3 regions of the Rouxiella chamberiensis genome follow, and region 2 is predicted to be linked to each of the others. Evidence: predicted binding sites of a transcription regulator. Region 2 holds the regulator's gene; each other region holds the start of a gene.
The links. The regulator Fur, encoded in region 2, represses iron uptake genes when iron is present. The targets are predictions, from matches to a motif close to ATAATAATGAGAACNACTATCAA.

Region 1 (8,304 bases), 1.4 Mb from region 2:
TGAAGGTCACAACCTGCAGGAACACTCCGTTATCCTGATCCGTGGCGGTCGTGTTAAAGACTTGCCAGGTGTGCGTTACCACACCGTCCGCGGCGCACTGGACTGTTCAGGCGTTAAAGACCGTAAGCAGTCTCGTTCTAAATACGGCGTTAAAAAGCCGAAGTCTTAATGGTTCTCCGTTAAGTAAGGCCAAACATTTTCACATTACTGTCAAAATAAACTCATAGAGTTTTGGACAATCCTGAATTAACAACGGAGTATTTCCATGCCACGTCGTCGCGTCATTGGTCAACGTAAAATCCTGCCAGATCCTAAGTTCGGGTCCGAACTTCTGGCGAAATTCGTAAATATCCTGATGGTAGATGGTAAAAAATCTACTGCAGAAGCAATCGTCTACAACGCACTTGAGACCCTGGCTCAACGTAGCGGTAAAGACAGCCTGGAAGCTTTCGAAGTCGCTCTGGACAACGTCCGTCCGACCGTGGAAGTTAAGTCCCGCCGTGTAGGTGGTTCTACTTACCAGGTTCCAGTTGAAGTACGTCCGGTTCGTCGTAATGCTCTGGCAATGCGTTGGATCGTTGAAGCTGCTCGTAAACGCGGTGATAAATCCATGGCTCTGCGCCTGGCGAACGAACTTTCTGATGCAGCAGACAACAAAGGTACTGCTGTGAAGAAACGTGAAGACGTTCACCGTATGGCCGAAGCCAACAAGGCGGTTCGCCCACTACCGCTGGTAATCACCACGCAGTAGTTATGCTAACCAAGCGGGCGCTGATTACAGTTAACCCGCTTGGATTAACTAAATCTGAACGCCCTAGGAATAGAGGAATCAAATGGCTCGTAAAACACCCATTGAGCGTTACCGTAACATTGGTATCAGCGCTCACATCGACGCCGGTAAAACGACGACTACCGAACGTGTTCTGTTCTACACCGGTGTAAACCACAAAATCGGTGAAGTTCACGACGGCGCAGCAACCATGGACTGGATGGAGCAGGAGCAGGAACGTGGTATCACCATCACGTCTGCTGCGACTACCTGTTACTGGTCTGGTATGGCCAAGCAGTTCGAACCACACCACATCAACATCATCGACACCCCGGGACACGTTGACTTCACCATCGAAGTTGAGCGTTCCATGCGTGTTCTTGATGGTGCGGTAATGGTTTACTGTGCTGTTGGCGGCGTTCAGCCACAGTCTGAAACCGTATGGCGTCAGGCCAACAAATATAAAGTTCCACGCATCGCGTTCGTTAACAAAATGGACCGTATGGGTGCTAACTTCCTGAAAGTTGTAGACCAGATCGAAAAACGTCTGGGCGCAACTCCAGTTCCTCTGCAGCTGGCTATCGGCGCAGAAGAGAAATTCACCGGTATCGTTGACCTGGTGAAGATGAAAGCAATCAACTGGAACGAAGCAGATCAGGGCGTGACCTTCGAATACGAAGATATCCCGGCTGATATGCAAGAACTGGCTGAAGAGTGGCACCAGAAACTGGTTGAGTCCGCTGCTGAAGGTTCCGACGAGCTGATGGAGAAATTCTTCGGCGGTGAAGAACTGACTGAAGAAGAGATCAAATCTTCTCTGCGTAAGCGCGTTCTGAACAACGAAGTTATCCTGGTTACCTGTGGTTCTGCGTTTAAAAACAAAGGCGTACAGGCAATGCTGGATGCTGTTGTCGAGTATCTGCCAGCACCAACCGACGTTGAAGCAATCAACGGCATGTTGGATGACGGTAAAGACACTCCGGCAGTTCGCCACTCTGACGACAAAGAGCCGTTCTCTGCTCTGGCGTTCAAAATCGCAACCGACCCATTCGTGGGTAACTTGACGTTCTTCCGTGTTTACTCCGGTCTCGTCAACTCAGGTGACACTGTATTTAACCCAGTTAAATCACAGCGCGAACGTCTGGGCCGTATCGTTCAGATGCACGCCAACAAGCGTGAAGAGATCAAAGAAGTTCGTGCAGGCGATATCGCTGCAGCGATCGGTCTGAAAGACGTGACTACTGGTGATACCCTGTGTGATCCGGATAACGTGATCATTCTTGAGCGTATGGAATTCCCAGAGCCGGTAATCTCCGTAGCTGTAGAACCAAAAACCAAAGCTGACCAGGAAAAAATGGGTCTGGCTCTGGGTCGTTTGGCTAAAGAAGACCCATCATTCCGCGTATGGACTGATGAAGAATCTGGTCAGACTATCATCGCAGGTATGGGTGAGCTTCACCTGGACATCCTGGTTGACCGTATGCGTCGCGAATTCAACGTTGAAGCTAACGTTGGTAAGCCGCAGGTAGCATACCGTGAAGCGATTCGCGCCAAAGTTACCGACGTTGAAGGTAAGCACGCCAAGCAGTCTGGTGGTCGTGGTCAGTACGGTCACGTTGTGATCGACATGTACCCACTCGAGCCGGGTGTTAACCCTAAAGGCTACGAGTTTGTCAATGAAATCAAAGGCGGTGTGATTCCTGGTGAATTCATCGGCGCGATTGACAAAGGCATCCAGGAACAGCTGAAAGCAGGTCCATTGGCCGGTTACCCGGTAGTAGACCTCGGTGTGCGTCTGCACTTCGGTTCTTACCACGATGTTGACTCCTCTGAGCTGGCGTTTAAACTGGCCGCATCTATCGCCTTCAAAGATGGCTTTAAGAAAGCGAAACCAGTTCTGCTTGAGCCGATCATGAAGGTTGAAGTAGAAACTCCAGAAGAGAACACTGGTGACGTGATCGGTGACCTTAGCCGTCGTCGTGGTATGCTGAAAGGCCAGGAATCCAACGCTACCGGCGTTGTGATTCATGCTGAAGTTCCGCTTTCCGAAATGTTCGGTTATGCAACTCAGCTGCGTTCACTGACCAAAGGCCGTGCATCTTACTCCATGGAATTCCTGAAGTATGATGACGCGCCAAGCAACGTTGCCCAGGCTGTAATCGAAGCTCGTGGTAAATAAGCCTAGGTTTCTAACACAATGATCCCGTGCTCTCTCCTTGAGGGGAGAGCACAATAGTAAGGAATATATCCGTGTCTAAAGAAAAATTTGAACGTTCCAAACCGCACGTCAACGTTGGTACTATCGGCCACGTTGACCACGGTAAAACTACCCTGACTGCTGCTATCACCACCGTACTGGCTAAAACCTACGGCGGTTCTGCGCGCGCATTCGACCAGATCGATAACGCACCAGAAGAAAAAGCACGTGGTATCACCATCAACACTTCCCACGTTGAGTATGACACCCCGACTCGTCACTACGCGCACGTTGACTGCCCAGGGCACGCCGACTACGTGAAAAACATGATCACCGGTGCTGCTCAGATGGACGGCGCTATCCTGGTTGTTGCTGCAACTGATGGCCCTATGCCACAGACTCGCGAGCACATCCTGCTGGGTCGTCAGGTTGGCGTTCCTTTCATCATCGTATTCATGAACAAATGTGACATGGTTGATGACGAAGAGCTGCTGGAACTGGTAGAAATGGAAGTGCGTGAACTTCTGTCTGCCTACGACTTCCCTGGTGATGATCTGCCAGTTGTTCGTGGTTCAGCGCTGAAAGCACTGGAAGGCGACGCTGAGTGGGAAGCTAAAATCATCGAGCTGGCTGGTCACCTGGATTCTTACATCCCGGAACCAGAGCGCGCGATCGACAAGCCATTCCTGCTGCCAATCGAAGACGTATTCTCCATCTCCGGTCGTGGTACCGTTGTTACCGGTCGTGTAGAGCGCGGTATCGTTAAAGTTGGCGAAGAAGTTGAAATCGTTGGTATCAAAGACACCGTCAAGTCTACCTGTACCGGTGTTGAAATGTTCCGTAAACTGCTTGACGAAGGTCGTGCAGGCGAGAACGTAGGTGTTCTGCTGCGTGGTATCAAGCGTGAAGACATCGAACGTGGTCAGGTACTGGCTAAACCAGGTTCCATCAAGCCACACACCAAATTTGACTCAGAAGTGTATATCCTGAGCAAAGACGAAGGCGGCCGTCATACTCCGTTCTTCAAAGGCTACCGTCCACAGTTCTACTTCCGTACTACTGACGTGACCGGTACCATCGAACTGCCAGAAGGCGTCGAGATGGTTATGCCTGGTGACAACGTGAACATGGTTGTTACCCTGATCCACCCAATCGCAATGGACGACGGTCTGCGTTTCGCAATCCGTGAAGGCGGCCGTACTGTAGGCGCTGGTGTTGTTGCTAAAGTTATCGCTTAATCGCTGATAACATTGGTGATCTAAAAGAGGGTGCTTCGGCACCCTTTTTTATGCCTTTTTCCGGCAAATAGGTTGTGTAAATTTTTCCAATCACAATTGAAATAAAAACTATTCTCATTTACAGTTGCGTGAATTGTTTAAATATTGAGTTAGGGTATGTACGTCTGTTTGTGTAATGCAGTCACCGACAAAGTGATCCGAAAAGTAATCCGGCAGCATCAGCCACAAACGATGAAAGACCTTCGCCAGTTAGTGCCGATTGGTACGGATTGCGGGAAATGCATCAGACAGGCCAGAGAGATTCTGGTTGAGGAGCAGGAGAGCACAACCTACATCATCGAAGTCGCCTGATAAATAGTAGGGTTATTTCTTTCCCTCTTAGCCGAGTGGTTCTACACTTCATAGAACTACAGCGGAGGGCATTCCTATGAAAGGCGATACCAAAATGATTGCGCACCTTAACAAGCTGCTAGGAAATGAGCTTGTTGCCATCAATCAGTATTTTCTCCATGCCAGAATGTTTAAAAATTGGGGTTTGATGCGACTCAACGGCATCGAATACCATGAGTCCATTGACGAGATGAAGCATGCTGATATTTACATCGAACGCATTCTCTTCCTCGAGGGCATTCCCAACCTGCAAGATCTCGGCAAGCTCAATATTGGTGAAGACGTTGAGGAAATGCTCAAGTCGGATCTGGTGCTTGAACTCGACGGCGCGCGCGATTTACGCGAAGCCATTTCCTATGCCGACTCCATTCACGATTATGTCAGCCGCGATATGATGATTACTATATTGGCGGAAGAAGAGCACCACATTGACTGGATCGAAACCGAAGTCGATTTGATAGGTCGAGTGGGTATTCAGAACTACATTCAAACTCAGATAAAAGAAGAATCAAAAAAAGCAGCGCATTAGTTCTGGCTACGGTGTTTACTGGATAGTCACGCAATAGAGACATTGTGTATCAGCCAGGCCATAAACTTGCTGGCTGATATAAATTATCCCGCCCGTAACCGCGAGAAAGGGACCAAAGGGAATAGCGCCCAGTCGGCGAAGGAACAAAAAGCGCAAGACGTACATAATGGTCCCGGTGACAGAAGCGATGAAGGCCACAAACGGAAGAGACTCCCATCCCAGCCAGGCACCCAATGCCGCCATGAGTTTAAAATCGCCGTATCCCAATCCCTCTTTTTTAGTCACTGCTTTCATCAGCCAATAGATAGCCCATAGACACAGGTAGCCAGCCGCAGCGCCAATCACGGCATTGGCGAGATGCTGAGGTCTGAAAACCGCGTGCAGCATCAGGCCAATCCACAATAACGGTAGCGTAAGACGGTCGGGTAGCTGGAATCGCTGCATGTCGATATAGCTTAGCGCCAGCAAAAAACCGACCAGGAGGATGCTGGTCATCAAGGCATAGCCATGCGTCATTGCGAACCGGGCGATATCGTTGAACACGGTGACTCCTTTGTCGGTCTCACAAGTACCGGTGTGGAGGACAAAGAATAATCTTTCGGAGGATACAAACAATCCGAAAAGACTTGATGAAATATTGTTCATTTTACGCGGCGGAAACTGCCGCCCAAAATTTAGCGAAAACGTGAAAGAGGGCAGGGGAGTACGAAATAAACGCACTTTATTGTCAGGAACGGGTTGCTTCCTGTGTTCAGTTACGTATAATGCGCGGGCTTACCTAATCTTGGTAAGCCTAATTCGATAAGAATTAGTTGTCAGGCAAAATAAGCGCCTGGCAAACAATACTCCCGATATGGGGGTTATGTGAAGAACGATTACACTCTCCCATCAATCGAAATGGGAATGAGGAGTAATCATTTTACGTTTAAAATAATTGGAGCTCTGGTCTCATGCAGAACCAAAGAATCCGTATCCGCCTGAAAGCGTTTGATCATCGTCTGATTGATCAATCAACTGCGGAAATCGTTGAGACCGCGAAGCGCACTGGTGCGCAAGTTCGTGGTCCAATCCCGCTGCCGACCCGCAAAGAGCGCTTTACCATTCTGATTTCTCCGCACGTCAATAAAGATGCGCGCGATCAGTATGAAATTCGCACTCACAAGCGTCTGGTTGACATCGTTGAGCCAACCGAGAAAACCGTTGATGCTCTGATGCGTCTGGATCTGGCTGCTGGTGTAGACGTGCAGATCAGCCTGGGTTAATCAGGGTCATTGAGCGATTGAGAGGTTGAAACAATGATTGGTTTAGTCGGTAAGAAAGTGGGTATGACTCGTATCTTCACAGAAGATGGCGTTTCTATCCCTGTAACCGTTATCGAAATTGAAGCAAACCGCGTTACTCAGATCAAAGATCTGGAAAACGACGGTTACCGCGCTGTTCAGGTTACCACTGGTAGCAAAAAAGCTAACCGTGTAACCAAACCAGAAGCGGGTCACTTCGCTAAAGCTGGCGTAGAAGCTGGCCGTGGTCTGTGGGAATTCCGCCTTGCAGAAGGTGAAGAGTTTACTGCAGGTCAAGACATTAGCGTTGAAATTTTCGCAGACGTTAAGAAAGTAGACGTTACTGGTACATCTAAAGGTAAAGGTTTCGCGGGTACTGTTAAACGCTGGAACTTCCGTACTCAAGATGCTACGCACGGTAACTCCTTGTCTCACCGCGTTCCGGGTTCTATCGGTCAGAACCAGACTCCGGGCAAAGTGTTCAAAGGCAAGAAAATGGCAGGCCAACTGGGTAACGAGCGTGTAACCGTTCAAAGCCTGGACGTAGTACGTGTTGACGCTGAGCGCAACCTACTGCTGGTCAAGGGTGCTGTTCCGGGTGCTACCGGTGGCAACCTGATCGTTAAACCTGCTGTTAAGGCTTAACGTCGAGGAGATAGGAATGGAATTAGTAGTGAAAGACGCGCAGAGCGCGCTGACTGTTTCCGAAACTACCTTCGGGCGTGATTTCAACGAAGCGCTGGTACATCAGGTTGTTGTTGCTTATGCAGCAGGTGCCCGTCAAGGTACTCGCGCTCAGAAGACTCGTGCCGAAGTAACTGGTTCTGGTAAGAAACCATGGCGTCAGAAAGGTACTGGCCGTGCGCGTGCAGGTTCTGTAAAGAGCCCAATCTGGCGTTCGGGTGGTGTGACCTTTGCTGCAAAGCCACAGGACCACAGTCAAAAAGTTAACAAAAAGATGTACCGCGGCGCGCTGAAAAGCATCCTGTCCGAACTGGTACGTCAAGATCGTTTGATCATTGTCGAGAAGTTCTCTGTAGAAGCGCCTAAAACTAAGCTGCTGGCACAGAAACTGAAAGACATGGCTCTGGAAGACGTGCTGATTGTAACCGGCGAAGTCGACGAGAATCTGTTCCTGGCCGCACGTAACCTGTACAAGGTTGACGTTCGCGATGTAGCAGGTATCGATCCAGTAAGCCTGATCGCCTTCGACAAAGTCGTTATGACTGCTGATGCTGTGAAGCAGGTTGAGGAGATGCTGGCATGATTCGTGAAGAACGTCTGCTGAAAGTGCTGCGCGCGCCGCACGTTTCTGAAAAAGCGTCCGCTGCGATGGAAAAGAACAACACCATCGTACTCAAAGTTGCCCTCGACGCGACCAAGGCAGAAATCAAAGCTGCGGTTAAGAAGCTGTTTGAAGTCGAAGTCGAAGACGTTAACACCTTGCTGGTTAAAGGCAAGTCTAAACGTCAAGGTCAGCGTGTTGGTCGTCGTAGCGACTGGAAAAAGCTTACGTCACCCTGAAAGAAGGCCAGAATCTGGACTTCATCAGCGGCGCAGAGTAAGTCGGAGGAGTAAGCACAATGGCAATTGTTAAATGTAAACCTACATCTCCGGGTCGTCGCCACGTTGTTAAAGTGGTTAACCCTGAGCTGCACAAGGGTAAACCTTTTGCTCCGCTGCTTGAGAAATTGAGCAAAAGCGGTGGCCGTAACAACAATGGCCGTATCACCACCCGTCATATCGGTGGTGGCCACAAGCAACATTATCGTCTGGTTGACTTCAAACGCAACAAAGACGGTGTAGCTGCAGTGGTTGAGCGTCTGGAGTACGATCCGAACCGTTCCGCGAACATCGCGCTGGTTCTGTACAAAGACGGCGAACGCCGTTACATCCTGGCG
Region 2 (8,304 bases):
TATTCAACAGCTTGGCTCGGTCGGCGCGGGCATTTATGCCTTCTTCAACCGTCTGCTTATCCCGGTCGGCCTGCACCACGCGCTCAACTCCGTGTTCTGGTTTGACGTGGCGGGCATCAACGATATTCCAAACTTCCTGGGCGGTCAGGAATCCATCGCGTCGGGCAAGGGCATCGTCGGTATCACCGGCCGTTATCAGGCAGGCTTCTTCCCGATCATGATGTTTGGTCTTCCGGGAGCGGCGCTTGCCATCTATCACTGCGCGCGTCCGGAAAACCGCGCCAAGGTAGGCGGCATCATGCTGGCGGCGGCCTTTGCCTCCTTCTTTACCGGCATCACAGAACCGCTGGAATTCTCCTTTATGTTCGTCGCGCCGGTGCTGTATGTCATTCACGCGCTGCTGACCGGTGTGTCGGTCTTTATTGCGGCAAGCATGCACTGGATTGCCGGTTTCGGCTTCAGCGCAGGGCTGGTGGATATGGTGCTGTCCTCGCGTAACCCGCTCGCGACGCATTGGTACATGCTTATCCCGCAGGGTATCGTGTTCTTTGCTCTCTACTATGTGGTGTTCCGTTTCACCATCAAGAAATTCAATCTGCTGACGCCGGGTCGCGAGCTTGCGGTTGCCGGTGACGAATCGGACGGTTACGACGTCAACATCGAGCGCACGGGCGGCAGCAAGGCCGATGAAACCGCCGCGCTGGCTCGCCAGTATATCGGCGCGATTGGCGGTTCGGACAACCTGACAGGCATCGATGCCTGCATCACCCGTCTACGCCTCAACGTTAAAGACGCATCGCTTGTCAATGATTCGCTGGCCAAACGTCTGGGCGCTTCCGGCGTTATCCGCCTCAACAAGCAAAGTGTGCAGGTCATTGTCGGCACCCGTGCCGAAATCATTGCCGGTGCGATGCGCAATGTGCTGACCGGCGGCGCTGTTGCCGCGAGCTCCATGCCTGCCACCTCCGCACCTGCTGCCGACGTCAAGGTACAGGCCGTGCCCAATACGCCGAAGGCGGTTCTGGAAACTCTGATTTCACCTGTTACCGGCGACATTGTGGCGCTGGATCAAGTGCCTGACGAAGCCTTTGCCAGCGGTGCGGTCGGCGAAGGGCTGGCTATCCGTCCGACGGGCAAGACCGTGGTTTCGCCTGCAAACGGCGTGATTGTGAAAATCTTCAACACCAACCATGCGTTCTGCCTCGAAACCGACGCCGGTGCCGAAGTCGTCGTGCACATCGGTCTGGATACGGTGGCATTAAACGGTCAGGGCTTTACCCGTCTGGTCGAAGAGGGCACCACGGTGCGAGCAGGCGAACCCGTGCTCGAGCTGGATCTGGATTATCTCAACGCCAATGCGCGTTCGATGATAAGCCCGGTGGTGATAAGCAATATGGAAGACTTCTCGGGGCTTGCGCTGCTGGCCGGCGAGAAGGTGGTGGCGGGTGAAACGGCGTTGCTGGAAATCAAGGCCAAATAAACCGCGAAGCTTAAGAAAGTCTGACGGGAAGGGTGCAAACTCTTCCCGTTTTTCATTATAAAATTCAATTTTGGCACTTAAGGGTTGTTTCGGAGCGAAGCTTGTATGAACATATGCGGTTAGTCTTTCGAGCTTTCGTTCGCGTAGAGGAATTGAACAATGAGTGAGGCTGAAGCCCGCCCAACAAATTTTATCCGTCAGATTATCGATGAAGATCTGTCATCGGGAAAACACGCGTCTGTCGTGACCCGCTTTCCGCCTGAGCCAAATGGTTATCTGCACATTGGCCACGCAAAATCGATCTGCCTGAACTTTGGCATCGCACAAGACTACCAGGGTCAATGCAACCTGCGCTTTGACGACACTAACCCGGTAAAAGAAGACATCGAGTTCGTCGAGTCCATCAAGAAAGACGTGCAGTGGCTTGGCTTCGAGTGGAGCGGCGAGGTGCATTACTCCTCCGACTACTTCGACCAGCTGCACCACTACGCGGTAGAACTTATTCAGAAAGGCCTGGCCTACGTCGACGAACTGTCGCCGGATCAGATCCGCGAATACCGCGGCAACCTGACCGCGCCGGGTAAAAACAGCCCGTACCGCGACCGCACGGTCGAAGAGAACCTCGCGCTGTTCGAGAAAATGCGCAACGGTGAATTCGCCGAGGGCACGGCGTGCCTGCGCGCGAAAATCGACATGGCGTCGCCATTCTTCGTCATGCGCGATCCTGTGCTGTATCGCATCAAGTTTGCCGATCACCACCAGACCGGCACCAAGTGGTGCATCTACCCGATGTACGATTTCACCCACTGCATTTCCGATGCGCTGGAAGGAATTACCCACTCGCTGTGTACGCTGGAGTTCCAGGACAACCGTCGTCTGTATGACTGGGTGCTGGATAACATCACTATTCCATGTCATCCACGTCAGTACGAGTTCTCTCGTCTGAATCTCGAGTATGCCATCATGTCCAAGCGCAAGCTGAACCTGCTGGTGACCGAGAAGATTGTGGAAGGGTGGGACGACCCGCGCATGCCAACGGTTTCAGGCCTGCGCCGCCGGGGTTACACGGCAGCCTCCATTCGCGAATTCTGCCGTCGTATCGGCGTGACCAAGCAGGACAACAATGTCGAGATGGCCGCGCTGGAATCCTGCATCCGTGACGATCTCAACGAGAACGCGCCGCGTGCAATGGCGGTTATCAATCCGGTTAAAGTGATCATCGAAAACTTTAGCGGCGATGCCGTGCAGTACGTTTCCATGCCTAACCATCCGAGCAAGCCGGAGATGGGATCGCGTGACGTGCCGTTCACCGCTGAAATCTTTATCGATCAGGCCGATTTCCGCGAAGAAGCCAACAAGCAGTACAAACGTCTGGTGCTGGGCAAGGAAGTTCGCCTGCGCAACGCGTATGTCATCAAGGCCGAGCGTATCGAGAAAGATGCCGAAGGCAATGTGACGACCATCTTCTGCAGCTACGATGTCGAGACGCTTTCCAGGGATCCAGCCGATGGCCGCAAGGTAAAAGGCGTGATCCACTGGGTTTCCGCAACTGAAGGCAAGCCTGCCGAGTTCCGCCTGTATGATCGTCTTTTCAGCGTGGCAAACCCGGCACAGGCAGATGATTTCCTGACCACCATCAACCCTGAATCGCTGGTGATTGCCAACGGCTATGTCGAGCCAAGTCTGGCGGATGCAGAGGCGGGTGTCAGCAAGCAGTTCGAGCGCGAAGGCTATTTCTGCGCCGACAGCACGTATTCCCGTGCCGATCATCTGGTGTTTAACCGCACCGTAGGTCTGCGCGACAACTGGGAAAGCAAGCCGGTCGTGTAAAACGTCCACGTCTGGCGTCAAGAATGCAGCCCGAGGGCTGCATTTTTTTGGCTATTCCGGGCGGGGCGCAGGATGCAAGGCAAAAAAACCGCTTTTCAGCGGTCATTTTTTTACAGGCAGGTTCTTTTCCTTCAAAACCCGTCTGGTGCAGGGTATTAGCCTTTACCGTGCAGCGTTTCATCTTCCAGGCAGTTGCCGTCTTCGCAATGACCATAGAGATACAGGCTGTGGTTGGTTAATTTAATACCGTGACGTTTTGCAATTTCACGCTGGCGCGCTTCGATGTACTCGTCGCGGAATTCGATAACGCGGCCGCAATCGAGGCAAATCAGGTGATCATGGTGATGCTGCTGGGTCAGTTCAAACACTGACTTGCCGCCTTCAAAGTTGTGGCGGGTAACAATGCCGGCGTCGTCAAACTGGTTAAGAACACGGTAAACCGTGGCCAGACCAATTTCTTCGCCCATATCGATAAGTTCTTTGTACAAATCTTCCGCACTGACGTGATGACCTGCCGGGGCTTGCAACACTTCCAGGATTTTCAGGCGTGGAAGCGTGACTTTTAAGCCGGCTTTCTTCAGTGCGGTGTTGTTGTCAGTCATGCGGATTTAGTCCTGTCACTATGCTAATCACGTTAATGAAAACGGTGGGCTGTTTACAACCATCATTCTAATCCAAAGGTTTTAAGCAGACCCGAAGGTTTGTAGCAAGACCAGAGGTTTTAAACCCAATTTGGGTAGAATGATAAAAACAGATACTCTAAGTGTACCTTGATCGGGCTGAAATTTACAATTTTGAAGCCGTTAAATTGTTAATTTCAGTGATAGTTTGGCCCTTTCACGAATAACCTCAACGTTTCAGGGCCTTAGCCTTTGTGTGGGATTAACCGATAATCTCTGCAAGGCTTAATTCTTCGGAAATCTGCTTCACCCAGGCATCGACGCGTTCGTTGGTCAGCTCGGGTTGACGGTCTTCATCGATAGCCAGACCGATGAAATGCGTGTCATCCGCCATGCCTTTGGACGCTTCATAACCGTAACCTTCGGTAGACCAGTGGCCTACGATTACTGCGCCGCGAGGTTCGATGATGTCACGCACGGTACCCATCGCATCACAGAAATATTCCGCGTAGTCTTCCTGGTCGCCACAGCCGAACACCGCAACCAGTTTGCCTTCGAAATCTATCTCTTCCAAAGTCGGGAAAAAGTCGTCCCAGTCACACTGTGCTTCACCGTAGTACCAGGTTGGGATGCCGAGCAGCAGGATATCGTATTTTTCCAAATCTTCCTTGCTGCTTTTGGCGATGTCCTGAATGTCGGCCACCTCTTTACCCAACTGCTTCTGGATCATTTTTGCGATGTTTTCGGTGTTTCCGGTGTCGGAACCAAAGAAGATACCTACAACTGCCATAAGCTTATCTAACCTCTTGTTCTTTAATGGACTCAATGAGTCTGTTTGTTCGTCCGCGGCGTGCGAGTCAATTTAGGCAGGATGATAGCAAACTCGGCGAGCCGAGAACATATTCTCGACGTATCCTGACTAGGCGGTCAGCGCTTCTGCAGCATAGTTCACTCTCGGCAAACGTGCCTGCGCGCGCTGATTGATGACGCCCGGAATTAATGACGCACAGTTTATCGGGCAAATCGGCCGAGCGTTATCGCCTTTGTGTGTTCTGTAAGGGGTTTTGTTAAATAGAATGGCACTTGGCAAGGCAGAGGACAGACAAACGTCGAGCGAAGGCTAAGAGAGACAGCAACGGCGGGTAACCGGGAAAGTTACCCGCCCGAATCAGTCGTGCGAAGACGAGCTTTGCTGATTGTTCAGATGAGACAGCAGCATCTGTTCAATCAGCTCGCTACGGCTGATATTTTGCTGTTCCGCCAGCTTGTTGAGCGCATCGACGGCTTCGGCATTGATTTTCAACTCGACGCGACGTAAACCGTTGTTTTTGTCACGGCGAAGCTGATTACGCTTGTTAATCCGAAGCTGTTCATCGCGAGATAGCGGATTTGTTTTTGGACGTCCCGGACGGCGATCGTCTGCGAACAGATCGAGCGTCGTGCGATCCAGTTGTTCTTTTGCCATAGGTAGCGGTACAACTAGGGAAGTTACATCGAAAAGCGGCGCAAGGCCCTTTCAGATGAGATGGTTACACATTTCGGGTTAACAAACCCTAACCCAATTTACCTCAGACGCCCGAGAAAAAACGCCTCGGCGCAGGGGCAAAATTACAGCGCGCAATCATACCCTAGCGTATATCCCTCCACAACGCCTAACTACCTTGAATATTAGCTAAGTTATTAGGATTCGCCCTTTTTTGCACAGTCGCGGGGGCATTATCGGTAAATCAGGTCGCAAGAGGGCGCTCAGGCGTCTATGAAGCGGTGAATGGCGCGCAGAACCGCCTCGGGCTTTTCGGCATGCACCCAGTGTCCGCTGCCTGCCACTACATAGGCGCGTGCCAGCGGGAACTGCCGCGCAATGGCCTCGCGATGGCTGTCGTTCACGTAATCGGACAATCCGCCGCGAATAAACAGCGCCGGATGCGGCCACGGCGAGACGTCCTGCCAGCCAATGATATGCGCATATTGTTCATGCAGTGCAGCCACGTTGAACCGCCATTCGCCCTGCTGGAAGGATTTCAAAAGAAACTGGATAACGCCGTCTTCCCCGATGAACTGCTGCATGCACCGGGTTGCCCCTGCGCGGTCCGTGATACCGGCTTCGGTAACGGCATTCAGCGCGGCGAAAATGTCATCATGGCGGCGCACGCCATAACTCACCGGCGCCATGTCTATCGCCACCAGTCTGGCGACACGGTTCCGGCGCGACGGCGGTCAGCGCCATTGCCGCCTTGGCTCCCATCGAGTGCCCGATGACCAGCGCCTTGTCGATACCGGCGTCGTCGAGCGTTTCGCGCAGGTCTTCGGCCATCGCCTGATAGGTCATGACCGGCGAGCGCGGAGAAAGCCCGTGATTTCGCAAATCCACCTGAAGCACACTATGCTGTTGTTTCAGGTCACGCGCCAAAATGCCGAGATTATCCAGCGTGCCGAATAGCCCGTGAACCAGCAGCACCGGCAAAGTCTGATTTTCAGGCGTTTCGGCCTGTTGCAGTCGATAATGTAATTTCATGGCAGAGTCCGTACAGACATTTATTACAGGTAAGGATCTCATTAGGTTATCATGAGTTACGGAAGATTTTCCGAGTGGGATATAGGGTTTATTCTGCTTTTTGAATATTGAGGTGATTAGCCTTTTTGTTTGCGCAGTTTAATTTGTATAATCCTTTGAATAAATTAAGTAGAAAAACAGTACTGGATAAAGATGAAAACGATTGAGGTTGATGAAGAGCTTTACCGCTATATCGCGAGCCACACGCAGCATATCGGTGAAAGTGCATCAGACATTTTACGGCGGATGCTGAAATTTACTGCCGGCCAGGAAGTGCAGGCGCCAGCCAAAGCCAGCGCGGCACCCGCAGAAAAGCCCGTTGTCGCCACCAATACGCCGCGTGACCGCGTGCGCGCCATGCGCGAGCTGATGCTGTCTGACGAATATGCCGAGCAGACCAAGGCGGTGAACCGCTTTATGCTGATCCTCACGACTTTATACACGCTCGATCCCAAACAATTCGCCGTGGCGACCGAATCTCTTACCGGCCGCACCCGCACCTATTTTGCCGGTGACCAGCAAACGCTGCTGCAAAACGGTATTCATACCAAGCCAAAGCACGTACCAGGAACACCTTATTGGGTCATCACCAATACCAACACAGGCCGTAAACGCAGCATGATAGAGCACATCATGCAATTGATGCAGTTCCCTGTCGAACTGATCGATAAAGTTTGCGGAACCCTTTAATACAGCATTAGGGAGAAATGCCAGTGGCTAACAACCCCCGTGCAGGGCAACCTGCTCAGCAAAGCGATTTGATTAACGTTGCACAACTTACGTCGCAGTATTATGTGCTGCAGCCAGATTCGTCCAACAGCGCTCACGCGGTAAAATTCGGGACGTCTGGACATCGCGGCAGCGCCGGACGCCACAGCTTCAACGAATCTCACATTTTAGCGATTGCCCAGGCCATCGCCGAAGTGCGCAAAGAGCAGGGGACTACCGGTCCATGCTACGTAGGTAAAGACACCCACGCGCTGTCTGAACCGGCATTTATCTCTGTGCTGGAAGTGCTGACTGCCAATGGCGTTGACGTCATCGTGCAGGAAGACAACGGTTTCACGCCAACGCCTGCGGTTTCCCACGCGATCCTGACCCACAACAAGCAGGGCGGCGCGCTGGCAGACGGTATCGTCATCACCCCTTCGCACAATCCCCGGAAGATGGCGGCATCAAGTACAACCCGACCAACGGCGGCCCGGCAGACACTGACCTGACTTCCGTTATCGAAAAGCGCGCCAACGCGCTGATTGCGGGCGGCCTGAAAGACATCAAACGTCTGTCTCTCGACAAAGCCTGGCAGAGCGGTCATCTGAACGAAAAAGATCTGGTGCAGGGCTACGTTGAAGCACTGGGCGAAATCATCGACATGCCGGCCATTCAGAAAGCGGGCCTGAAACTCGGTGTCGATCCGCTGGGCGGTTCCGGAATTGCCTACTGGCAGCGCATCGCCGAGCACTACAAGCTTGACCTGACCCTGGTCAACGATGAGGTCGACCAGACTTTCCGCTTCATGCATCTCGACCACGACGGCGTGATCCGCATGGATTGCTCGTCCGAGTTCGCAATGGGCGGCCTGCTGGCGCTGAAAGACAAGTTCGATCTGGCCTTCGCCAACGACCCTGACTACGACCGCCACGGCATCGTTACGCCGAAAGGCCTGATGAACCCGAACCACTATCTGGCGGTGGCTATCAACTACCTGTTCCAGAATCGTCCTCAGTGGGGCGCGGATGTCGCCGTCGGTAAAACGCTGGTGTCCAGCGCAATGATCGACCGCGTAGTGGAAGATTTGGGCCGCAAGCTGGTGGAAGTGC
Region 3 (8,304 bases), 1.7 Mb from region 2:
CATCGATTCTGGCTGTGCCACGACGTTGCCGGTCGGCAACAGCTACACCAATTCGCAAACGTCGCTGCTTGGCCTGCTTGGCCTGTTTACGGGCACCAACGGCACACTGCCGCTGTATCTGAAAACGTCGCTGGCCAATGTTCCTGCCGGAACCTACACCGATACGCTGAATCTGAGCTGGGCATCGCACGTCTGCTTTATCGGTCTGCTGGGGTTGTGCATCTATACCGACCAGACTGCCACCACCACGATTCCGGTCACGCTTGTGGTCACCAACTACTGCTACCTCGACAGCGCGCCCAACGTCAGCTTTGGTTCCAACCCTTTCCCGAGCAGTTTTACCACGCCCGTGACCAGCAACAGCCTGAGCGTTCGCTGCACCCAAAGCGCGGCCTACACCATCAAAATGGCCAGCAGCAATCCCCTTAGCGGACAGTATCGCCAGATGTCTTCATTGATCAATGGCACCACGTATTACCTGCAATATCAGCTGCTCAAGGCCGACTCGACGGTATGGACGCCGACCAATGATTTGGCCGCGACCGGCAACGGCAACTCGCAGGCGGTGTCTTACACGGCGCAGGTCAATACCAGCCAGGCGAATGTGCCCGCAGGGAATTACAGCGATACCGTGACGGTCACTGTAACGTATTAGAAAGGGAGCAAGGTATCGCCGCTGGACGCAGAGGCCAACGGCGAGAAAGCAGGGTTTACAGCGCCTTGAGGATTTTGACCGTCGCGTCTACGTCGATTTCATCTTCCGAGAAGACGTAGGTGGAATTCTGGAAGGTCGTGATCAGCAGTTTCTTGATAGTCCGCGTCGTGGCCCTGGCTTCTTCGTCTTTTGGCTTGATGCGGTTCATCAGCAGGCCCACGGAAAGCACGGCGTTTTCCTTGTCGATTTTGGAATCCGCAGGCACTTCTTCGCTAAAGGCCAGGAAAGACTTGATGCTGGTGATTTTGATGCGCTCACCGGCAATGTGAATGTGCTTGCTTTCGGGCGCCACTTTCACCGCAAAGGCCGAGAGTCCCTTGGTATTGGTCGTAGGCTCGAAGGTCACCACGGCATCTTTCTTGATAAGATCAGGATTGGCGACTTTAATCACATGGAAATAGCGGTTATCTCCGTTTTCATCTTTGATAAAGCCAAAACCTTTATCTTCAAACCAGGTTGTGATTACACCGTTCATCGCTCTTACCACCTAATAAATTCGTTCAAAAATGCCTGTTTTACCCGCTACGTTTTTTTGAAACCTGGGAGGGAAACAGTGAAGCCGCCTAGTTTAATGCACAACGGGCGCGAAGTCCTGCGCTTTACGCAACGCAGGGCGATTGCGCGGTCAATGCGCCTTGCGGAAGGTCAGATTAAAACGGTATTGCCCCGTTAGTGGATGTTCACCCACTTTCAGCGGCAGGATCCCGTGATAGCGCAGTCGCGCCGGTCCGCCCCACACAACGATATCGCCGTGCGTCAGATTCACCCGCAGAGTCGGGTCACTGCGCTCCAGCCCGCCAAACTGAAACACCGCCGGAAGACCCAGAGAAATCGACACGATAGGCTGGCCGAAATCGTCTTCGTCCTTGTCCTGATGCAGCGACATTTTCGCACCCGGCTGGTAGCGGTTAATCAGACAGGCGTCGGGCAGAAAGTTGTCGAAACCGGCCTCTTTGGCGGCGTGAATCGCAAGCGTGCGGAAGATATCGGGCATCGGCGGCCACTGTTTGCGCGTTTCGGGCGAAGTCGTCTGATAACGATATCCCTGACGATCGGTTACCCAGCCCAGTTCGCCGCAGTTGGTCATCGCGACCGACATGGCATAACCGCCCGGTGTGGCGCGATACTGGAAGGGCGCCTTGATGGCGATTCGATTGATAGCCTTGAGCAGTTCACGCTCATCGGCCAGCGCCGCGCCGCGTAATACCACGGCGCCCGGGCAAATATCTTCACGCCAGCTTGGGTGAAAATCCGGGTGCGCAAAAAGATCCAGGTTCATGTGTCCTCCTGCCAGACAGTTCAACGTTAAGTATAACAGCCCTTGGCGAAGGCGGCGGGAATGCCGAAGACAAGAAGGCCCGAGTCACCTGCGCGACTCGGGCCTTCTTTATTCTGCCTGTGAAAAGCGTTACTGCGCCGCTGCGCCGCCTTTCTCTTCGCCGACCAGACCGACTTTCAGGTAACCGGCGGCACGCAGTTTATCCATCACGCTCATGATGGTTGCGTAATCCACCGACTTGTCGGCACGGAAGAAGATAGTGGTTTGCTTGTCGCCCTGCGTGCGCTGGTCGAGCAGCGCGCCGAGGTTGTCAGGCGTAATCACATCGTCGCCGATAAACATCTGGTTGTCAGCCTTGACCGACAGGAACACCGGTTTAGGCGGGCGAGGCTGGGACTGGGCGGTGGAGGCAGGAAGATTGACCCGCACATCTACCGTCGCCAGAGGCGCTGCCACCATGAAGATAATCAGCAGCACCAGCATAACGTCGATAAACGGCGTGACGTTAATGTCATGCATTTCGCCGCTTTCATCGAGGTCGTCGTTTAAACGAATTGCCATGATTAACTTATCCTACGCGTAGCTTGTGACCCGCCTGCGCGCGCGGTGCCTCTTCGACACGGGTTGCCAGGTCAAGATCACGGCCCTGAAGCAGCAGAATCTGGGCTGCCACATCGCCAACCTGATGACGGTAAGACGCAATGGTACGGGCGAAAATGTTGTAGATAACCACCGCAGGGATAGCCGCAACCAGACCGACCGCCGTCGCCAGCAACGCTTCTGCAATGCCGGGAGCCACAACCGCCAGATTGGTGGTTTGAGTCTGTGCAATGCCGATAAAGCTGTTCATGATGCCCCACACGGTACCAAACAGGCCGACAAAAGGAGAAATCGCTCCGATGGTCGCCAGAATACCGTTGCCACGGCCCATATGACGACCGGCAGCGCTAACGCGGCGCTCGAGACGGAAACCGGTACGCTCCTTGATGCCGTTGTTGTCGGTGGAACCGGCAGACAACTCCAGCTCGTTTTCGGCATCGCGCAGCATCTGGCTGCTGGTGCTGTTGGCGGAGAAGCTTTCAGCCTGATCCAGCGCCTCTTTCAGTGAACGAACCGGCAACAGGGCAGCCAGTTCACGGCGCAGACGGCGACGCGCAGAGAGGATTTCGGCACCTTTGCTAAACAGCAGCGTCCAGGTCACCACCGACGCCAGCAACAGTCCGATCATCACGATTTTTACCACGATGTCCGCGTGCTGGTACATGCCCAGCACCGAGAGATCCTTGGGAATGATCGGACCCTGTGAATCCTGGGCGGAAGCCGCGCCGGTCGTGCTTTGCAGCACAGGCGCTGCGCTACCGTCGGTTGACGTCGCTGCCGGAGCAAGTGCCGAAGTGGTTTGCGCAGGCGTGACTGCATTGGCCGCATTTGAAGAAGGCGCTGCCCAGGCACTGCCGCTCAAACCTGCAATCAGTACCAGTGAAGTCATTACCGTACCGATTTTTGCTGTACCGCTTTTACGCGTACTCATCATCTGTTTTACGTCCGTCGAAAATGACACCGCTTTGTTCATCTTAATGCGACACGTTTGCACGTAGCGCCTCCAGCCGTGATCAATAAAAGTGAAATTATTAATAGCGGCAAATGATAACAAAATAAAAGCCATAATTGATAGTAGTTCTCATTATTATTTACATTACGTATTGGCATGAAAAAACAGGGTTATTCATTAAATGAAAAATTTTCACACACCCCGGCAAAGAAATGACCCTGTCCCTGCGGCATGTTACCGTAGGAAAAATGCCGTATGGCGGGAATGACAAGGTGAAATCGGTCTTATGACATCCAGAAAGATTGAAACTGCGTTAGTGAGCGCAGGAAGAGATAAAAAGTTTACGCAAGGCTCCGTAAATGCGGTTATTCAGCGTGCCTCCTCGCTGGTATTCGAAACCGTCGCCGCCAAGAAATTTGCCACCGCCAACCGTGCCAACGGCGAACTGTTTTACGGACGTCGCGGCACGCTGACCCATTTCTCGCTACAGGAAGCGATGGTTGAACTCGAAGGCGGCGCAGGGTGTGCGCTGTATCCTTGCGGCGCTGCCGCCGTCAGCAATGCCATTCTCGCCTTTATTCAAAGTGGCGATCACGTACTGATGGCCAGCTCCTCCTATGAACCGACGCAAGATTTTTGCAGCAAGGTGCTGACACGTCTGGGCGTTGACACCACTTACTATCCTGCGTCCATCGGGGCCGATATTGCCCGCCTGGTTCAGCCCAACACCCGCGTGGTGTTTCTTGAGTCGCCGGGGTCGATAACAATGGAAGTGCCGGATATTCCGGCCATTGTCAGCGCCGTGCGTGCCGTTTCTCCGGAGGTCATCATCATGATCGACAACACCTGGGCGGCGGGTATTCTGTTCAAGGCGCTGGAGTTTGATATCGATATTTCGATTCAGGCAGGCACCAAGTATATCGTCGGCCATTCCGATGCGATGATAGGCACGGCGGTGTCGAACCGCCCGCTGCTGGGACCAGCTGCGCGAGCAGTCCTACCTTATGGGTCAGATGGTCGATGCCGATACCGCCTACGTCGCCAGCCGCGGCCTGCGCACGATGGGCATTCGTCTCAGACAGCACGCCGAAAGCAGCCTGCGAATTGCCGAATGGCTGCAAACCCGTCCCGAGGTGGCGCGCGTCAACCATCCTGCGCTGCCCGGCAGTCGAGGGCACGAATTCTGGAAGCGCGACTTTACCGGCAGCTGCGGCCTGTTCTCCTTTATTCTCGCCAAGCGCCTGAGCGACAGCGAAATGGCCGAATATCTCGATCATTTCCAGCACTTCGGCATGGCCTATTCATGGGGCGGCTTCGAGTCACTGGTGCTGGCCAATCAGCCCGAAGAGATTCAGGCCATTCGTCCGGGTGAAACGGTGGATTTCGAGGGCACGCTGGTGCGCGTGCATATCGGGCTGGAACATTGTGACGACCTGATAGCCGATCTTGAGGCGGCATTTGCCCGCATCGCCTAAGCTTAATAAAATCATTGCGACAAACCGCCCAGATCCTTACTTATCTGATAGGATGATGGGCGGATTTTAACCATAATACGTTAAATACTAATAAAGATTGATAGCAGCATTTTACTTTAGCGTGACATCAGGGCCACCCGATATTTCACGTCTTTGAAGCAACCCAGACAGGAAAGCTTATGGCTGTTTTAACTCAGATCCTTCATGCACTTTGGCAGCATGATTTCAGCGTTTTGGCGAATCCCAACGTTTTATGGGTCGTCTATGCCGTGCTGTTTACCACTCTTTTCCTCGAAAATGGCCTGCTCCCCGCCTCTTTTCTGCCGGGCGACAGCCTGTTGCTGCTCACGGGCGCGCTGGTTGCCAAAGGCGTGATGAATATTGTTCCGACGCTTGTCATTCTGGTAGTGGCTTCAAGCCTGGGCTGCTGGCTGAGTTATCTGCAGGGCCGCTGGCTTGGCCATACCCGTATCGTGAAAGGCTGGCTGCTGCAGTTGCCCGCGCATTACCATCAACGCGCCCATGAACTGTTCGACAAACACGGGTTGACCGCGCTGCTGGCGGGGCGTTTTCTGGCATTTGTGCGCACCCTGCTTCCGACTATCGCGGGTATTTCCGGTCTCGACAACGCCCGTTTCCAGCTGTTCAACTGGTTGAGCGCGGTGCTTTGGGTCGGCGTCATCGTCGGCATGGGGTATGCCATCTGCCAAATTCCGCTGGTGCAGCGTCATGAAGATAAAGTCATGGCCGGTTTGATGATCCTCCCTGCCCTGCTGCTGGTGACCGGACTTGCCGGTGCGCTGCTGGTCGTCTGGAAGAATCGCCGGAAAGTCGCCTCATAGGCCGGTAGGTTTCGAGGGCGGCAAGCGTCGACGCCTGCATCTTTGCGTCATGCCGGAACTTACGCCCGCCGCCGGTAATAGACAGACCGTCAGGACCCAAAAACGGTTTCGGACAGCGTCAAGGCATTGCCTTCGCGCATGCGGGCAATTTCATCACTCGGCGTCACGCCAAAGTAACGTTTGAACTCCCGGCTAAACTGCGACGCGCTCTCGTAACCGACATTGAGCGCGGCGCTGCTGGCCTTCACTCCGTCGTAAATCATCATCGCCCGCGCCTTGTGCAGCCGGTAGTTTTTAAGATACTGCAACGGCGAAGTGCTGGTGACCGCCTTGAAATTATGGTGAAAAGCCGACACGCTCATGTTCACGTCACTCGCGAGTTGCTCCACGCTCAGCGGTTGAGCATACTGATTTTCTATTTTACGCAGCGCCTTGGCTATCTGGCTGAAATGCGTATGTCGATTTACCAGCGCCTGTAACGCGCCGCCGTTTTCACTGGTCAGAATAAAGAACAGGATCTCGCGGATAATCTGCGGGCCGAGCACTTTTGCGCGCAGCGGTTTGTCCATGACATCAAGCAATCGCTCGCTGGCGCAGAGGATATCTTCATCCAGCACGCCCGAAGTAATGCCCGAAGAGTGATCCGGCTGGTGCGGAAAACCTTCATCGCCCATCTCAATCAGTAAATCCTGCAACATTCCGGAATCGATACGAATCGACACGCCTGTCACCGGCCTTTCGGGTGTGCCAAAGGTTTCGCATTCGAACGGCAGGGGCACCGTCAGCATCAGGTAGTTTTTGGGATCATAGGAGAACGTCTTGTTGCCGAGATAGCCTATTTTGCTGCCCTGAAAAACGATGGTGACGCTCTGGTCGTAAATCACCGGCTGACGGGGGTGATAGCTTGAGTAACACATCAGCGTCGCCTGCGGCACACTCGATTGAAACTTAAGCGACCCTTCAGTCAGACGTTGTACTTTTTTGCCAACGCGGCACACAGGCTTTCGACATCTTGCATCGCGCTTCCCCCTTGAAAACAAACCGGCAATGATTTTGCCATATCCCCTGCCATTTCTATAGCGGCTTGCAGGAACGGGCAAGGTTTAAACAGGATTGAGCATTAAAAAACATCCTGAATGCTGCCACAGTGACAAGTCAGTGCTGCACTGGGGCTTTTTAAGCTAACAACATGTTTTGAGATAAATTACTGAAAATGAATCATTAGCAAACTCTGCGCAATGTGCATTCATTTACTAGACTTAGCCAGTCAGGCAACAAATGCGTGGATTACGCATTTCCTCAACAGGAGAAATTTATGTCATCGCAATCCATCATCAAACTTCACGACGACACGCGTATTCCTCAACTGGGTCTGGGTGTGTGGAAAGCCAGCAACGACGAAGCGACTCACGCCGTCGGCACGGCACTGAACGCCGGTTATCGCCATATCGATACCGCCGCCGCGTATAAAAATGAGGAAGGCGTGGGTAAGGCGCTTCAGGAAACCAGCGTCGCTCGGGAAGATATCTTCATTACGACCAAACTGTGGAACGATCAGCAGTTATATGCGCAGAAAGCGCTGGAAGAGAGTCTGGAAAAACTCAAGCTGGACTATGTCGATCTCTACCTGATCCACTGGCCGCTGCCCGCGCAGGATAACTATGTGGAGTCCTGGAAGCAGCTGCTGAAACTGAAAGAGCAGGGGTTGGCGAAAAGCGTCGGCGTCTGTAATTTCCAGATCCCGCATCTGCAACGTTTAATCGATGAAACCGGCGTCGCGCCAACGGTTAACCAGATTGAGCTGCACCCTTCCCTGCCGCAGCGCCAGTTACACGCGTGGAATGCGACACACCGCATCGCCACAGAATCCTGGAGCCCGCTGGCTCAGGGCGGCGACGGGCTGTTCGACCAGCCGCTGATTGAACAGTTGGCGAAGAAGTATGACAAGACTCCCGCGCAGATTGTCATCCGCTGGCACCTGGATAACGGCTTGATTGTTATTCCTAAATCCGTCACGCCAAAGCGTATTCACGAAAACTTCAACGTCTTCGACTTCAAGCTGGATAAAGAAGAGTTGGCGGCATTTACCAAGCTGGACACCGGCACGCGTCTGGGTCCGGATCCGGACGATGCCAACGCATTCAAGTAAAAGAAGCGTAATACACTGCCCCCGCCGCAAGGGTGGGGGCAAGCGCGGACTCAGGATCCTGCCGAAGGCTGAATCACCATCTGGCCCATCGTGCCACGGTCGGCAAGTTCCAGCGTCTGGCTGTAGAAGAAGAACGGGAAATGCTCGTAGGAAGGCTGGTTAAGATAGACCAGCAGCTCCACCTCCCCGTCGACCCACACAGTATCCTTGAATCCGGCGTCCTCAATCAGCGGCGCAGCGCCATTGACCGTCTTGACCATAAAGGTGACGCCCTGAACGTGGAACGGCTGCG

Region 1: bfd (bacterioferritin-associated ferredoxin) is a predicted target of Fur. The motif match lies at 4,300-4,322, and genes of this name have one in related genera.
Region 3: exbB (tol-pal system-associated acyl-CoA thioesterase) is a predicted target of Fur. The motif match lies at 3,663-3,685, and genes of this name have one in related genera.

Annotation. Positions count from the first base shown of each region.
Region 1 covers NZ_CP114058.1:4,055,275-4,063,578, forward strand. The annotation lists partial or broken gene rpsL (30S ribosomal protein S12) at 1-169, shown strand, start outside; partial or broken gene rpsG (30S ribosomal protein S7) at 266-737, shown strand; gene fusA (elongation factor G) at 834-2,948, shown strand; gene tuf (elongation factor Tu) at 3,020-4,204, shown strand; gene bfd (bacterioferritin-associated ferredoxin) at 4,361-4,555, shown strand; gene bfr (bacterioferritin) at 4,632-5,123, shown strand; gene O1V66_RS18900 (prepilin peptidase) at 5,139-5,666, opposite strand; gene rpsJ (30S ribosomal protein S10) at 6,074-6,385, shown strand; gene rplC (50S ribosomal protein L3) at 6,419-7,048, shown strand; gene rplD (50S ribosomal protein L4) at 7,065-7,670, shown strand; partial or broken gene rplW (50S ribosomal protein L23) at 7,667-7,968, shown strand; gene rplB (50S ribosomal protein L2) at 7,987-8,304, shown strand, end outside.
Region 2 covers NZ_CP114058.1:2,642,226-2,650,529, reverse strand. The annotation lists gene nagE (N-acetylglucosamine-specific PTS transporter subunit IIBC) at 1-1,480, shown strand, start outside; gene glnS (glutamine--tRNA ligase) at 1,640-3,310, shown strand; gene fur (ferric iron uptake transcriptional regulator) at 3,466-3,912, opposite strand; gene fldA (flavodoxin FldA) at 4,193-4,720, opposite strand; gene ybfE (LexA regulated protein) at 5,099-5,395, opposite strand; partial or broken gene ybfF (esterase) at 5,677-6,445, opposite strand; gene seqA (replication initiation negative regulator SeqA) at 6,638-7,174, shown strand; partial or broken gene pgm (phosphoglucomutase (alpha-D-glucose-1,6-bisphosphate-dependent)) at 7,198-8,304, shown strand, end outside.
Region 3 covers NZ_CP114058.1:4,334,959-4,343,262, reverse strand. The annotation lists gene O1V66_RS20375 (Csu type fimbrial protein) at 1-655, shown strand, start outside; gene O1V66_RS20370 (cold-shock protein) at 711-1,190, opposite strand; gene alkB (DNA oxidative demethylase AlkB) at 1,341-1,994, opposite strand; gene exbD (TonB system transport protein ExbD) at 2,124-2,555, opposite strand; gene exbB (tol-pal system-associated acyl-CoA thioesterase) at 2,563-3,528, opposite strand; partial or broken gene metC (cystathionine beta-lyase) at 3,833-5,021, shown strand; gene O1V66_RS20345 (DedA family protein) at 5,201-5,863, shown strand; gene O1V66_RS20340 (AraC family transcriptional regulator) at 5,953-6,780, opposite strand; gene dkgA (2,5-didehydrogluconate reductase DkgA) at 7,179-8,012, shown strand; gene ftsP (cell division protein FtsP) at 8,063-8,304, opposite strand, start outside.